3 regions of the Delftia sp. DS1230 genome follow, and region 1 is predicted to be linked to each of the others. Evidence: predicted binding sites of a transcription regulator. Region 1 holds the regulator's gene; each other region holds the start of a gene.
The links. Region 1 encodes FNR, which switches genes on or off when oxygen is low (the NO sensors DNR and NnrR bind a similar motif). Its sites were predicted from a motif close to TTGATNNNNATCAA; they were not measured.
Positions count from the first base shown of each region.

Region 1 (3,900 bases):
TCGAGGGCGACCGCAGCGCGCGCATGCGCCTGGACAAGAACGGCTGGACTTTTGAAAAGCTCTGGAAGAAGTCGCTCAAGCAGTTGCTGTGGATTGCCATTGCCCTGTGGACCGGCTTCACCTTCGTGGGCTACTTCGTGCCCATCCGCGAGCTGGGCGGCGAGCTGCTGGCGCTGCAGGGCAGCTGGCAGGTCTTCTGGGTGCTGTTCTACGGCTTCGCCACCTATGGCAACGCCGGCTACATGCGCGAGCAGGTCTGCAAGTACATGTGCCCCTATGCGCGCTTTCAGAGCGCCATGTTCGACCGCGACACCATGATCGTCAGCTACGACACGGGCCGGGGCGAGCCGCGCGCGCCGCGCACCAAGAAGGTGGACTACAAGGCCCAGGGCCTGGGCGACTGTATCGACTGCAAGATGTGCGTGCAGGTCTGCCCCGTGGGCATCGACATCCGCAACGGCCTGCAGTACGAATGCATAGGCTGCGGTCTGTGCATAGACGCCTGCAATTCCATCATGGACAAGATGGAGTATCCGCGCGGCCTCATCCGGCTGACCACGCAGAACGCCATGGCCGGCCTGTGGCGGCGGGCCCAGGTGCTGCGCCGCATCTTCCGTCCGCGCGTGCTGGTCTACTCGGCCGTGCTGATCGGCCTGAGCATGGCCATGATCGTGAGCCTGGCGCTGCGCCAGTCGGTCAAGGTCGACGTGATACGCGACCGGGCGTCGCTGTCGCGCATCGTCGCGGGCGGCAAGCTGGAAAATGTCTACCGCCTGCAGATCATGAATGCCACCGAGCAGGCCCAGCGCTACCGCATCAGCGCCCATGGCCTCGACGGGCTGGAGCTGGCGTCCGAGCAGGAGGTCGAGGTCGGCCCGGCCGAGACGCGCGGCATTGCGGCGCGGCTGCAGATTCCCTACGGTTCCGCCGAGCCGGGCTCGCACACCGTATTCTTCGATATCGATGCCGTGCATTCAGGCGCGGGACGCGCGTCCGAAAAGGCCGTCTTCCTGGTGCCCCGGTGATATGTCTGGCCGGCGCCGCCCAGGCTGCGCCGGCTGTTTGAAAGAAAGAGGTTATCCATGTCTTCCAGTCCCGCAGTCTCCGCGCCCGCCACGGCCCCTTCGCATCCGGACGCCGGCAAGCCCTGGTGGAAGTTCGCCCATGTCTGGCTCGTGGTGGCCGGCCCGGCCGCCGTCGTGGTGGCCGGCGTGGTCACGGCCGTCATTGCGATCAATGGCGCCGATCCCGTGATCGATCCTGACTATTACCGCAATGGCATCACCATCAACGAGCGTGCCGATGGCGTGCGCGAAGTGCCCAAGAGCCTGGCGCCCGCGGTCACCGGCCGCAACCACGCGGCCACGCCCGCGCAGGACCATCCCACGGACCGCTGAACGCAGGAAAATGCCGTGCACAAGGCCGCAGTCGCGGCCTTTTTTGTATGGTGGATGGCATCTCCAGCATGCGCGAGGGCCAAGGGTTTCCTACAGGCAGTGCAGGGTGCGCAGGGCTTGGCACGGTGCGAGGGCGGCGCGCACAATGAAAGCCACCCCTCGACAGCTCAAGGAGATCGCTGATGTTGGCCCAACGCTGGATGTGGATTGCCTGGCCGGCCTTTCTGGCCGCCGCCGTGATGGAGATGCTGGTATTCGCCTTCGTGGACCCGCTGGAGCTGCACTGGCTCGGCGACCTGGGCTGGTCGCGGCAGGGAATCTACACGCTGGCCTTCTTCGCCTTCTGGGGCGTGACCATGCTGTCCAGCCTCATGACCACCATGCTGGGACGCTCCACGCACGATCTCAACGACGGCGTGGTCTCCGAGCCGGACCCAAATCTGGCCATGCAGGGCCTGGGGCGCGATTGAACCTGCGTGCACTGCAATGGCAATGAACAAGGCCCGCGATCGCGGGCCCTGTTCATTGCCGGTGGGCGGGGCCTTGCGGCCTCACTGGCACTGCTGGCTGTTGACGATGCGCTTGAGCGCGTCCGTGTCCAGGATGCGCAGATGGCGCTGGCGCACCTCGATGATGTTTTCCTCGGCAAACTTCGAGAAGGTGCGGCTCACCGTCTCCAGCTTCAGGCCCAGGTAGCTGCCGATTTCCTCGCGCGTCATGCGCAGCACCAGTTCCGACTTGGAAAAGCCCCGGGCGTGCAGGCGCTGCACCAGGTTGAGCACGAAGGCGGCCAGCCGCTCCTCGGCGCGCATGCTGCCCAGCAGCAGCATCACGCCATGCTCGCGCACGATCTCGCGGCTCATGACCTTGTGCACATGGTTTTGCAGGGCCGTGACCTCGCGCGACAGGTCCTCCAGCTTGTCGAAGGGCATGACGCAGACCTCGGCGTCTTCCAGCGCGACCGCATCGCAGGTGTGGTGGTCGTTGACGATGCCATCCAGGCCGATGATCTCGCCGGCCATCTGAAAGCCCGTGACCTGGTCGCGCCCGTCCTCGGTGGCCACGCAGGTCTTGAAGAAGCCCGTGCGGATGGCGTACAGCGAGGTGAAGGACTCACCGTTGCGAAACAGCAGGCCGCCGCGCTTGACCTTGCGGCGCGTGGCCACGATGTCGTCGATGCGCTGCATCTGCTCGGCATCCAGGCCCATGGGCATGCACAGCTCGCGCAGGTTGCAATTGGAACAGGATGCTTTGATGGTCTGAAGGTTCATGGAGTAAACATCAGCGGCGCAGCAGTGCGCCGGCGGTGACCTCGTGGATGGCGATGAGTTGGATCAAATTGTCGCAGCACTGCCGCGAACAACTCTTGATATGAGTCAAGGACGCGGCCAATGGGCTGCGGCACAGTGGACGACATTAGAGGAAAAAACCCATGACCGCTGTCACCCCAGAGCTGCTGCGTCGCTTCGACGTACCGGGGCCCCGATACACCTCGTTCCCCACGGCCGATCGTTTCGTGGAGGCTTTCGGTGCTGAAGACTATATCCTGGCACTTGAGCACCGCAAATCGAGTACCGCAGCGCGGGCCATGCCTTTGTCGCTGTATGTGCATGTGCCGTTCTGCGAGTCGCTGTGCTATTACTGCGCCTGCAACAAGATCGTGACGCGCCACCACGATCGCGCTGCCGTCTACCTGGACTACCTGGCGCGCGAGATGGCCTTGCACACGGCCCATTGCGGCAAGGGCCAGGCCGTCAGCCAGCTGCACCTGGGCGGCGGCACGCCCACCTTCTTCTCGGACGATGAGCTGCGCACGCTGATGGCCCTGCTGCGCGAGCATTTCAAGCTGGAGCCGGGCGGCGAATACTCCATCGAGGTCGATCCGCGCACCGTCAGCGTCGAACGCCTGGCCGTGCTCAAGGAGCTGGGCTTCAACCGCCTAAGCTTCGGCGTGCAGGACTTCGACGAACAGGTGCAGATCGCCGTGCACCGCGTGCAGCCGGCCGAGCAGGTGTTCGCGCTGGTGGCGGCCGCACGGCAGCTGGGCTTTGCCTCCATCAACGTGGACCTGATCTACGGCCTGCCCAAGCAGACGCCCGAGTCCTTCGAGCGCACGCTGGCCCAGGTCAATGCGCTGCGGCCCGACCGCATCGCGCTCTATGCCTATGCCCACCTGCCCGAGCGCTTCAAGCCGCAGCGGCGCATCGCGGCCGAGGACCTGCCCCAGGGCGCCGACAAGCTGGCCATGCTCTCGCGCTCCATCGCGGCCTTCATGGAGGGCGGCTATGTCTACGTGGGCATGGACCACTTCGCCTTGCCCGAGGACGCGCTGGCCGTGGCCAAGCGCCAGGGCCGGCTGCATCGCAACTTCCAGGGCTACAGCACCCAGCCCGACTGCGACCTGATTGCGCTGGGCGTGTCGGCCATCGGCAAGGTGGGGGCCAGCTACAGCCAGAACGCCAAGACGCTGGAGGAGTACTACGACGCCATCGACGCCGGCCAC
Region 1 covers NZ_CP157763.1:4,156,045-4,159,944, reverse strand. Annotated here, with positions in the region: gene ccoG (cytochrome c oxidase accessory protein CcoG) at 1-1,025, shown strand, start outside; gene AAN986_RS18740 (FixH family protein) at 1,083-1,397, shown strand; gene AAN986_RS18735 (hypothetical protein) at 1,580-1,867, shown strand; gene fnr (fumarate/nitrate reduction transcriptional regulator Fnr) at 1,949-2,668, opposite strand; gene hemN (oxygen-independent coproporphyrinogen III oxidase) at 2,830-3,900, shown strand, end outside.

Region 2 (3,900 bases), 1.5 Mb from region 1:
GGATCGCGCTGCGGTAGCGGCGCAGCTCGTCCTCGCGGTCGCAGTGCTGGGCAATGGCCGGCAGCAGCAGGGGCAGCAAGGCGGCATCGTCCTGCTTCATGACATGCATGGCCAGCGCCAGGCTGATCCGATAGCCGCCGTTCTCACGCAGCTGCCTGGCAAAGGGCGCGGGATCCTCGGCCACCAGGCGGTCCAGCAGCTGCAGCGCACGGGTACGCTCCCCGCCCTGGGCATGGCCCAATTGGCCCATCAGGGTGCCCGCCAGTTCCTCACGCCGTGGGGCATCTGCGCTGGCCCAGCGCTGCTCTATCAGGTCCGGATCGCCTATGTAGGTCTGGTCATACAGCTCGGGATGCGCGGCAAAGAAGCCCATCCAGGACTTCCAGCCCTGCCCCTTGGGCTGCTTGGGTTGGCGCTCTTCGCGGTAGTGCACTATCACATCGGCGAACAGCTTGCCGCCCACGGCGGCGTAGCGCTGCAGGTCGGCATCGTTCAGCTGGGCGATCAGCCGCTTCCAGGGCGCGTGGTACTCGGTGTCGGGCTTGTACTCACCTTCCTTGCGCAGCGCCAGCGTCCAGTCCAGCGTGGCCGTCACTTCCTCGTAGGGCATGCCTGGATAGCAGAGCCAGGGCACCAGGTTGCCCAGCACCATGCCTATGCCTTTGAAGACCGGCAGATCCGCGCTGCGGGCATGGGCCAGCCATTGCTCGGCCATCACGCGCACTTCGGCGGCCACCTTGGCATTGGTCAGCTTCTCGCTGAGCCCTGCCGGCGCATGGCCGCGCGGCACCGTGAGCCGTGCCAGGGCCAGCCAGCGCTCACCGTCATGTGTCCAGGGCGATTCGCTGCTGTTCAGGCGCCCCAGCATGTAAAGGCAGCGCTCCTCGCAATCACGCAGGAAAACCTGCACCTCATCGGCCCGCCCGTCATGAAGCCGGGCATCAAGTTCGGCGGCAAAGGCCTCTTCGCTGAGGCCTTCGTCCAGCCGGTCATAGAGATCGCTCAGAGAAGCTGCGTGAAGATCGGTAGTGCTCATAAAGATGAGGAGATGAACAATGTGGGCAGCCGCAAACCGGGGCCTGCCGGGATGGAGACGGGGGTGGAGCCTGCACGGGATGGACGCAAAGGTTCTTGATCCATTCGGACAGTTCCTCGGAAAACTCACAGATTCATGCCCTGCGTATGTCGTCAGCTTCGGAAAAAACTGTAGCGCCGTCGGCAAGGAATGCGCCATTGTTCAGCGGCACGCGCGCGGCGCGGGCGCCGATCTTGTCAGGTCGCGGACCCGGGCACTTGACAGGCTGTCAAGCAGCCGACTGCCACCGCTGCCGGCCATGGACTGTACTGGGGACTTTTCGCCCAGGCGTACTGCCCGGCCCCGCCATGCCGCCGATACCATGGACCGCGACATGACCCCGGAGACACCCCATGCCCATGCCCATGCCCCTGTCCCAGACGCAAAAGCTCTTTGACGACGACGCCTACCTGGACCGCTGCGAAGCCACCGTGATCGCGGTCAGCCCCGAAGGCATCGAGCTGGATGCCACGGTCTGCTATGCCCGCAGCGGCGGCCAGGCCGGAGACACCGGCACGCTGATCCTGGCCGACGGACGCAGCCTGGCGGTCATCGACACCGTCTATGCCGATGACCGCCAGCGCATCCTGCATGTGCTGCAGACCGATGCGCCGCCCCAGGTCGGCGAGCGCGTGCAGGTAGCCATCGACTGGGACAGGCGCCACCGTCTGATGCGCCTGCACACCTGCCTGCACCTGCTGGGCGTGCTGGTGCCCGTGCCCGTGACGGGCTGCAGCATCTCGCCGGACTCGGCACGCCTGGATTTCGACCTGCCTGAATCCACGCTGGACAAGGCCGATCTGACGGAGCGCCTGAACGCCCTGATCGCCGCCAGCCATGCCGTGAACGTGGACCGCATCACGCCCGAGCAATTGGCCGCCCAGCCCGACCTGGTACGCACCGCAGGCGCGGCGCCCCCGGGCGGCACGGCGACGATCCGCATCATCGACATCCCCGGCCTGGACCGCCAGCCCTGCGGCGGCACGCATGTGCGCAGCACGGCCGAGATCGGCACGGTGGCCGTCACCAAGATCGAGAAGAAAAGCCGCACGAACCGGCGCGTGGTCGTGCAGTTCGCCTGAGGCCTGCCGGACCTGCCTGGCCTGCCTTGGCTGCCGCCCCGCGCCTCAGGACATCCAGGACCTGGGCGCCGAGGGGCCACCCGGCTCACGGGACCCCTCGCCGCCCGGAGCCACCCCTTCGGGCTGGCTGCCGGACTTTCGCATCAGCTGCAGGATCTGATCGAGCTTGTCCTGCTCGACAGCGATCGAGTGCAGCCTGAACAGCACGTACGGAATGAGGACGCTGGCACAGGCCATGCCCGCCAGCGCCGTCTGTTGCTGGGAGCTATCGACGAAGAACGCCGTCAGCAGAAAGATGGCGCCAATGACAGCACCTATGAAAACCATCACTCTCATAAACCCCCTCTATGTTCCGCAATCGTACCCAAATGTGACTGAGGTGAGTAGAGGCATGCGAGCTGTGGGGTTGCCCGTCGCCAAAAGACGACGGACGGCAAGTGATTCCCGGCGACAGCCACCGCGCATACCCTGCCGGCGTGACGCCATACCGCATGCTTGGAGCGCAGGTCTTCGAACTGTTTTGACTTGATTCAAATCAACCCGCCCTCCCCCATCCTGTCTATGCTGGAGGCAGCCATACAAAGCATCCATGGCGACAGACCGCCTGCCGGTCCATGGCCACCGGATGCCAGCCACCTCACCCGCTTTTCAAGGAGAAAACAATGGCAATGCAATGGAAACCCGTCCTCTTGGCCCTCGCAATGACTGCCGTCGCCGCACCTGTGCTGGCCGCCGACTGCGCCGTCGAGATCGAAGGCAATGACGCCATGCAGTTCAACAAGCCCACCATCAGCGTGCCCGCCAGCTGCAAGCAGTTCACGGTCAAGCTCAAGCACGTGGGCAAGCTGCCCAAGACGGCCATGGGCCACAACTGGGTACTGAGCAAGACGGCCGACCTGCAGCCCGTGGCCAATGACGGCATCGCCGCCGGCGCCGCCAAGGACTTCGTGAAGGACAAGGACGCCCGCGTGATCGCCCACACCAAGGTGATCGGCGGCGGCGAGACCGACTCCGTGACCTTCTCCACCGCTGCCCTGAAGGCGGGCGAGGCCTACAGCTACTTTTGCTCCTTCCCCGGCCATTCCGCGCTGATGAAGGGCACGCTGACGCTGGCCAAGTAAGCCGGCGATCTGCCCTGGCCCGGGACCTTGCGCCCCGCGCCCTACCCGGCGGCACTTCGGTGCCGCTTGTCGTTTCCGCCCCTCACATTTGCGGGGCCGGGCAAGCCACGCTTGCCTGGCCTGCCGGTCCCTGCCGGTCCCTGCCGATGCATGCCGATCCGTGCCGTTGTGCGCTGCCTCTCAGTGCCGGCTGGCGGTCCTGCCGTGCGGGCGGCCCTGCATTTCCATGCAACCCTTTTGCATCAGGCGCAGCAGCAGCTGGGTCCAGCTGGCGTCGGCCCATTTGGTGCTTTCCAGCACCAGGGACCGTGCCGACTGCAGGCCGTCGCCGGGCTGCAGCTCCACGCGGAAACTGCCGCGTTCGCGCTGGGACGTGACGGCCACCACGCTGCCCAGCAGGGCGATATCAAGGGAAGGGCGCGGGCCTTGCGGGCCGTCCAGGTCCACGCGCAGCACGCAGCCGGGGCGCAGTTCGTAGGTCCAGCGGTGGTCGGCATGGCCGGCCGCGCCCATGGCGTTCATTTCGGCAAGCCGCTGCTCCTGCGTCATGTCGTAGGGGCTGATGATGGGCGCCTGCTGCTGCGGGTAGCCCTGCACGCCGTCCAGGCAGGCGGCCATGAAG
Region 2 covers NZ_CP157763.1:2,700,127-2,704,026, reverse strand. Annotated here, with positions in the region: gene AAN986_RS12075 (DUF4132 domain-containing protein) at 1-1,036, opposite strand, end outside; gene AAN986_RS12070 (alanyl-tRNA editing protein) at 1,435-2,157, shown strand; gene AAN986_RS12065 (hypothetical protein) at 2,203-2,484, opposite strand; gene azu (azurin) at 2,820-3,278, shown strand; gene AAN986_RS12055 (hypothetical protein) at 3,459-3,900, opposite strand, start outside.
Region 2: azu (azurin) is a predicted target of FNR. The motif match lies at 2,683-2,696, and genes of this name have one in related genera.

Region 3 (3,900 bases), 1.5 Mb from region 1:
GGACGGGCTGACCACCTGGCCGGGCTGGGTGGCGAGCGCGCCCGTGGCCGGGTCGATGCGGAACTCCGGCGTCAGCGAATTGCCGCGCGTGGCGCTGGCCGTGGGCGTGCCCGAGGTGCCTGCGACCAGGCCCTTGGCGCCACGTGCCAGCGTCTCGCCGTAGCCGGCCGCAAAGGCGGCCAGCCCACCGGCGGTGAGTCCGCCGCGCAGCAGCAGGCGGCGGCGGGCGGCCTCGGCATCCAGGGAATCTTCGGGGGCTTGGGGGAGTTTCTTCTTGTCGGTCATGAAAGGCTTTCTGTGGCGCGGCTGGCCGGTGGCGGGCCGCGCTCCGTGAATGGGTGAGGGGTCGTCAGGGCGGCGGTGTCAGAGGGCGCGGGCCGCGGCCGAGCGCGCGGGAAACAGCTCCAGCGCCCAGGTGGCCAGCGTCACCAGTGCAATGCACAGGCCGGCCACGCCCAGCATGCCCAGCAGGCCGTCGCCGCCCAGCGGCATGTGGTAGATGTACAGGCCCGCGCCGTACTTGGGCACGCCTTGCACGCCCATGAACAGCGCCCAGCGGAAGGCCCAGGCCGCGGCGGCCAGGCCCATCCCCAGGGCCAGCGTGTAGCGCGGGCAGGCCATGCGCTGCCCACCCCGCACCAGAGCCCACAGCAAGGCGGCACCGGCCACGGCCGAGCCCAGCATGCTCAGGCGCCAGACCGGAAACTGCTGCCACAGCTGCAGCGCCGCCTGGAAGGAGCGGCCCTGGCCCAGCCAGCCGGCAACGGCCCAGACCGCCACCATGGCCAGCAGGCACAGCGCCAGCGCCAGGCCCAGCATGCGCAGGGCCTGCAGGGCGCCGGCATCGGGGCGGTGGCGGGCGGGCAGAAAGCGCGCCGTCACCAGCATGCAGCCCACCGTGGCCAGCCAGCCCGTGAGCGCCAGGTTCAGCGGCACCCACAGCGTGTTCCACAGCGGGCGCGAGCGCACGGCCATCAGCTCGGCTCCGGTATAGGCGGTGATGGTCAGCGCCGACACGGCCAGCAGCGGTGCCAGCCAGCGCAGCCACTGCGGCCGGCCCAGCCACCAGGCCAGCACGAAGGCCAGCGCCAGTCCCACGAAGACCGGCAGCAGCAGCGCGCCCACCGACATCCACGACCACGGCGTGAAGTGCGCATAGAAATGCCAGAAGCGCGCAGGCTGGTGCAGGTCGGCCAGCAGCGACACGGGCGCCGCGATGGCGCTGACGGCCAGCACCAGCACGGCGGCCGGCAGCAGGCGCGCCATGGCGCTGGCGCGCGGCGCCCAGGCGCAGGCGGCGGCCAGCAGGGCGGCGCCCGTGGCAATGCCGGCCAGGAAGAAGTACTGCACGGCCCAGGGCAGCCAGGCCGATTCGTAGGCGGGGGTCAGGAGTTCGACGATGTGCATGGGGTGCTCCTTGCGTTCAGTGGGAAGTGACCAGCCGCACGCTGGCCTGCCCGTCCACGCCGTCGACGAAGGCGTCGGGCAATCCCAGGTAGTACACATGCGGGTCCGTGCCCATGGCGGGCTTGAGCACCTTGAGGTCCTTGGCGTGCTCGCGCATGCGCTGGCGGATCTCGCTGCCCTCGTCGTTGAGGTCGCCGATCACGCGGGCGCCGCCCACGCAGCTTTCCACGCAGGCCGGCAGCAGGCCGGCTTCCAGGCGGTGCTCGCAGAAGGTGCACTTGTCGGCGGTCTGCGTCTCGTGGTTGATGAAGCGTGCGTCATAGGGGCAGGCCTGCACGCAGTAGCCGCAGCCCACGCAGCGCTCGTTGTCCACCAGCACGATGCCGTCGCTGCGCTGGAAGGTGGCCTGCACCGGGCAGACCGGCACGCAGGGCGGGTTGTCGCAGTGGTTGCACAGGCGCGGCAGGTTGAGCATGGCCGGCGGCAGGTCCTCGTTGCCCGCGTGCTGCACCTCGTACTGCAGCACCGTGGTGCGGAACTGGCCCAGCGGCGGCAGGTTCTCCATGGAGCAGCTCACCGTGCAGGCCTGGCAGCCTATGCAGCGGCGCAGGTCCACCAGCATGCCGTAGCGCCTGCTGGCCTCGCCGGGGCGGCGCGGCGGCTGGAAACCCGGGGTGCCGGGCGCGGCCGCCGCCACGGGCAGGGCCACGGCCGCCATGGCGGCGGCCAGCAGGTCCTGCAGGAAGCCGCGCTTGCCTGCGGCGGGCTGTGCATGGGAGAGGGGAGGGGCGGGGATGTCCAGGGTGGAGGGCTTGCAGCTGCAGTCGTTGCAGCCGCTGCCGGCGCGGGATGTTTTTGGCATGGCCTGTCTTTCATCGTCCTGCGGCCACGGATCGTGGTCGCTCAAACTCAATAAAGCATTAAAAATATGCTTTTTATATTGAATTTAATATATGAAATTCAGGGCCTTGGCGGCTTGATGTGAGTCAAGCAATGGGCTTGCAAAGCGCCACCGACTGCCTGCCATGGACAGGCGCCCAAGGCAGTCCATAGCGTGTGGCGCAGGGATTAAGACGGGGTTAACAGGGTGACTGCATTCCTCGGGAATGCGGGGCGCGTATCGGAAATCACCCTCTTGTTTCCGTGCGCGGCCCCGGTCTAGGCTGCTTGTGTCGCCACTGCCAAGGAGTTCTCCATGAACCATGCCCTGAACAGCCTTGCTTCGGAACTGGACCTTGCCGCCGAAGCCGGCGAGCACCTGAGGCTGCAATTCACACAGGCCTGCGTGGACCGCATCGCGCACCTGCTGGAAGACCCGGACGTCATCCGCTGCGCACAAGGCCTTCGTCGCTACCTGGACGGCCAGATCGACAGGCAGGAGCTGGACCGCCTGGCCCGCGAAGCGGCCAGCCTGGCCAACCACCACCAGGGATCACGCTCCCTCGACGGCTGCGGCCATGCCGCCGTGTCCGCCACCTATGCCACGGCCCATGGGCTGGCGGGCCGGGCGCTGCAGGCGGCCGACTATGCGGCCTACGCCATGGTCTATGGCGAGGGCGGCCACGGCGCCGTCACGGACCGCGAATCGTTCGAGCCTGAATACCAATGGCAGGCGCGCTGCCTGGCCTCGCTGGCGCAGGCCGCTCAGCAGCGCACGTAGCACCAGGCCGACTGCTGCAGCAGGGCCAGTGACTCGATGCCGCCCTGCGGCAGCACGCGCATGCCGGCAGGCGCCTCGCGGCCCAGCTTCCTGAGCGTGTTCGGGCAGACCAGCGCATGAGCCAGGGCGTCCGCATCCAGATGCTGCGGCGTGCCCGGCGCGGCGTCCAGCAGCGCCTCGACGGCCGGGCCGTTGATGACGATGCGGACCTCGGCACCGGGCCGGTCCTGGCGCAGGTTGGCCAGATTGCTGCGTGCACGGGCCAGGGCGCCGGGCGTGGGCGCATGCAGCACGATGCGCAGCGGCGGCGCATCCGGCCGTGCGGGGAACAGGTCGCTCCAGTCGTTGGAGGAGGTGGAAGCGGCGGGACAACGGCTTGTGCTCATGGTCGTCCTCGTCATTTCCTGCCGCGCGGCCCCATGACCTCTTCCAGCAGGCCCGGCGGCAGGCCGGTGCGTACCTGCACCACTCCCTTGTCATCCTTCCAGACCAGAGCCGGCGTGGCACGCAGGCCCCAGGTGGACATCAGCGAGGCATGGTTGGCCAGCACCTGCCGCGTGGCCTGCGGCACCGGGGCCAGCGGCGTGGCGCCCGCGCCCTCTGCGCTGGCGCGGCCGGCCTTGGCATAGGCGCGTGCGTGCTCGGCCAGGGCCTGCTCGGGCTGGCGCGCGGTCAGCAAGGCGGCGGCCTTGCCCTCGCTGCTGGGCTTGAGGATGCCCACCAGAATGTGGCGCAACTGCACCTGGCCGCTCTCCACCCAGGGCCGGGCATCGTTCCACAGCTGGTTGCAATAGGGGCAGTTGGGGTCGGTGAACACATAGACCGTGCGCGGC
Region 3 covers NZ_CP157763.1:2,682,797-2,686,696, forward strand. Annotated here, with positions in the region: gene AAN986_RS11955 (tetrathionate reductase subunit A) at 1-285, opposite strand, end outside; gene nrfD (NrfD/PsrC family molybdoenzyme membrane anchor subunit) at 364-1,407, opposite strand; gene dsrO (sulfate reduction electron transfer complex DsrMKJOP subunit DsrO) at 1,424-2,269, opposite strand; gene AAN986_RS11970 (hypothetical protein) at 2,603-3,067, shown strand; gene AAN986_RS11975 (hypothetical protein) at 3,052-3,453, opposite strand; gene dsbG (thiol:disulfide interchange protein DsbG) at 3,465-3,900, opposite strand, start outside.
Region 3: dsrO (sulfate reduction electron transfer complex DsrMKJOP subunit DsrO) is a predicted target of FNR. The motif match lies at 2,384-2,397, and genes of this name have one in related genera.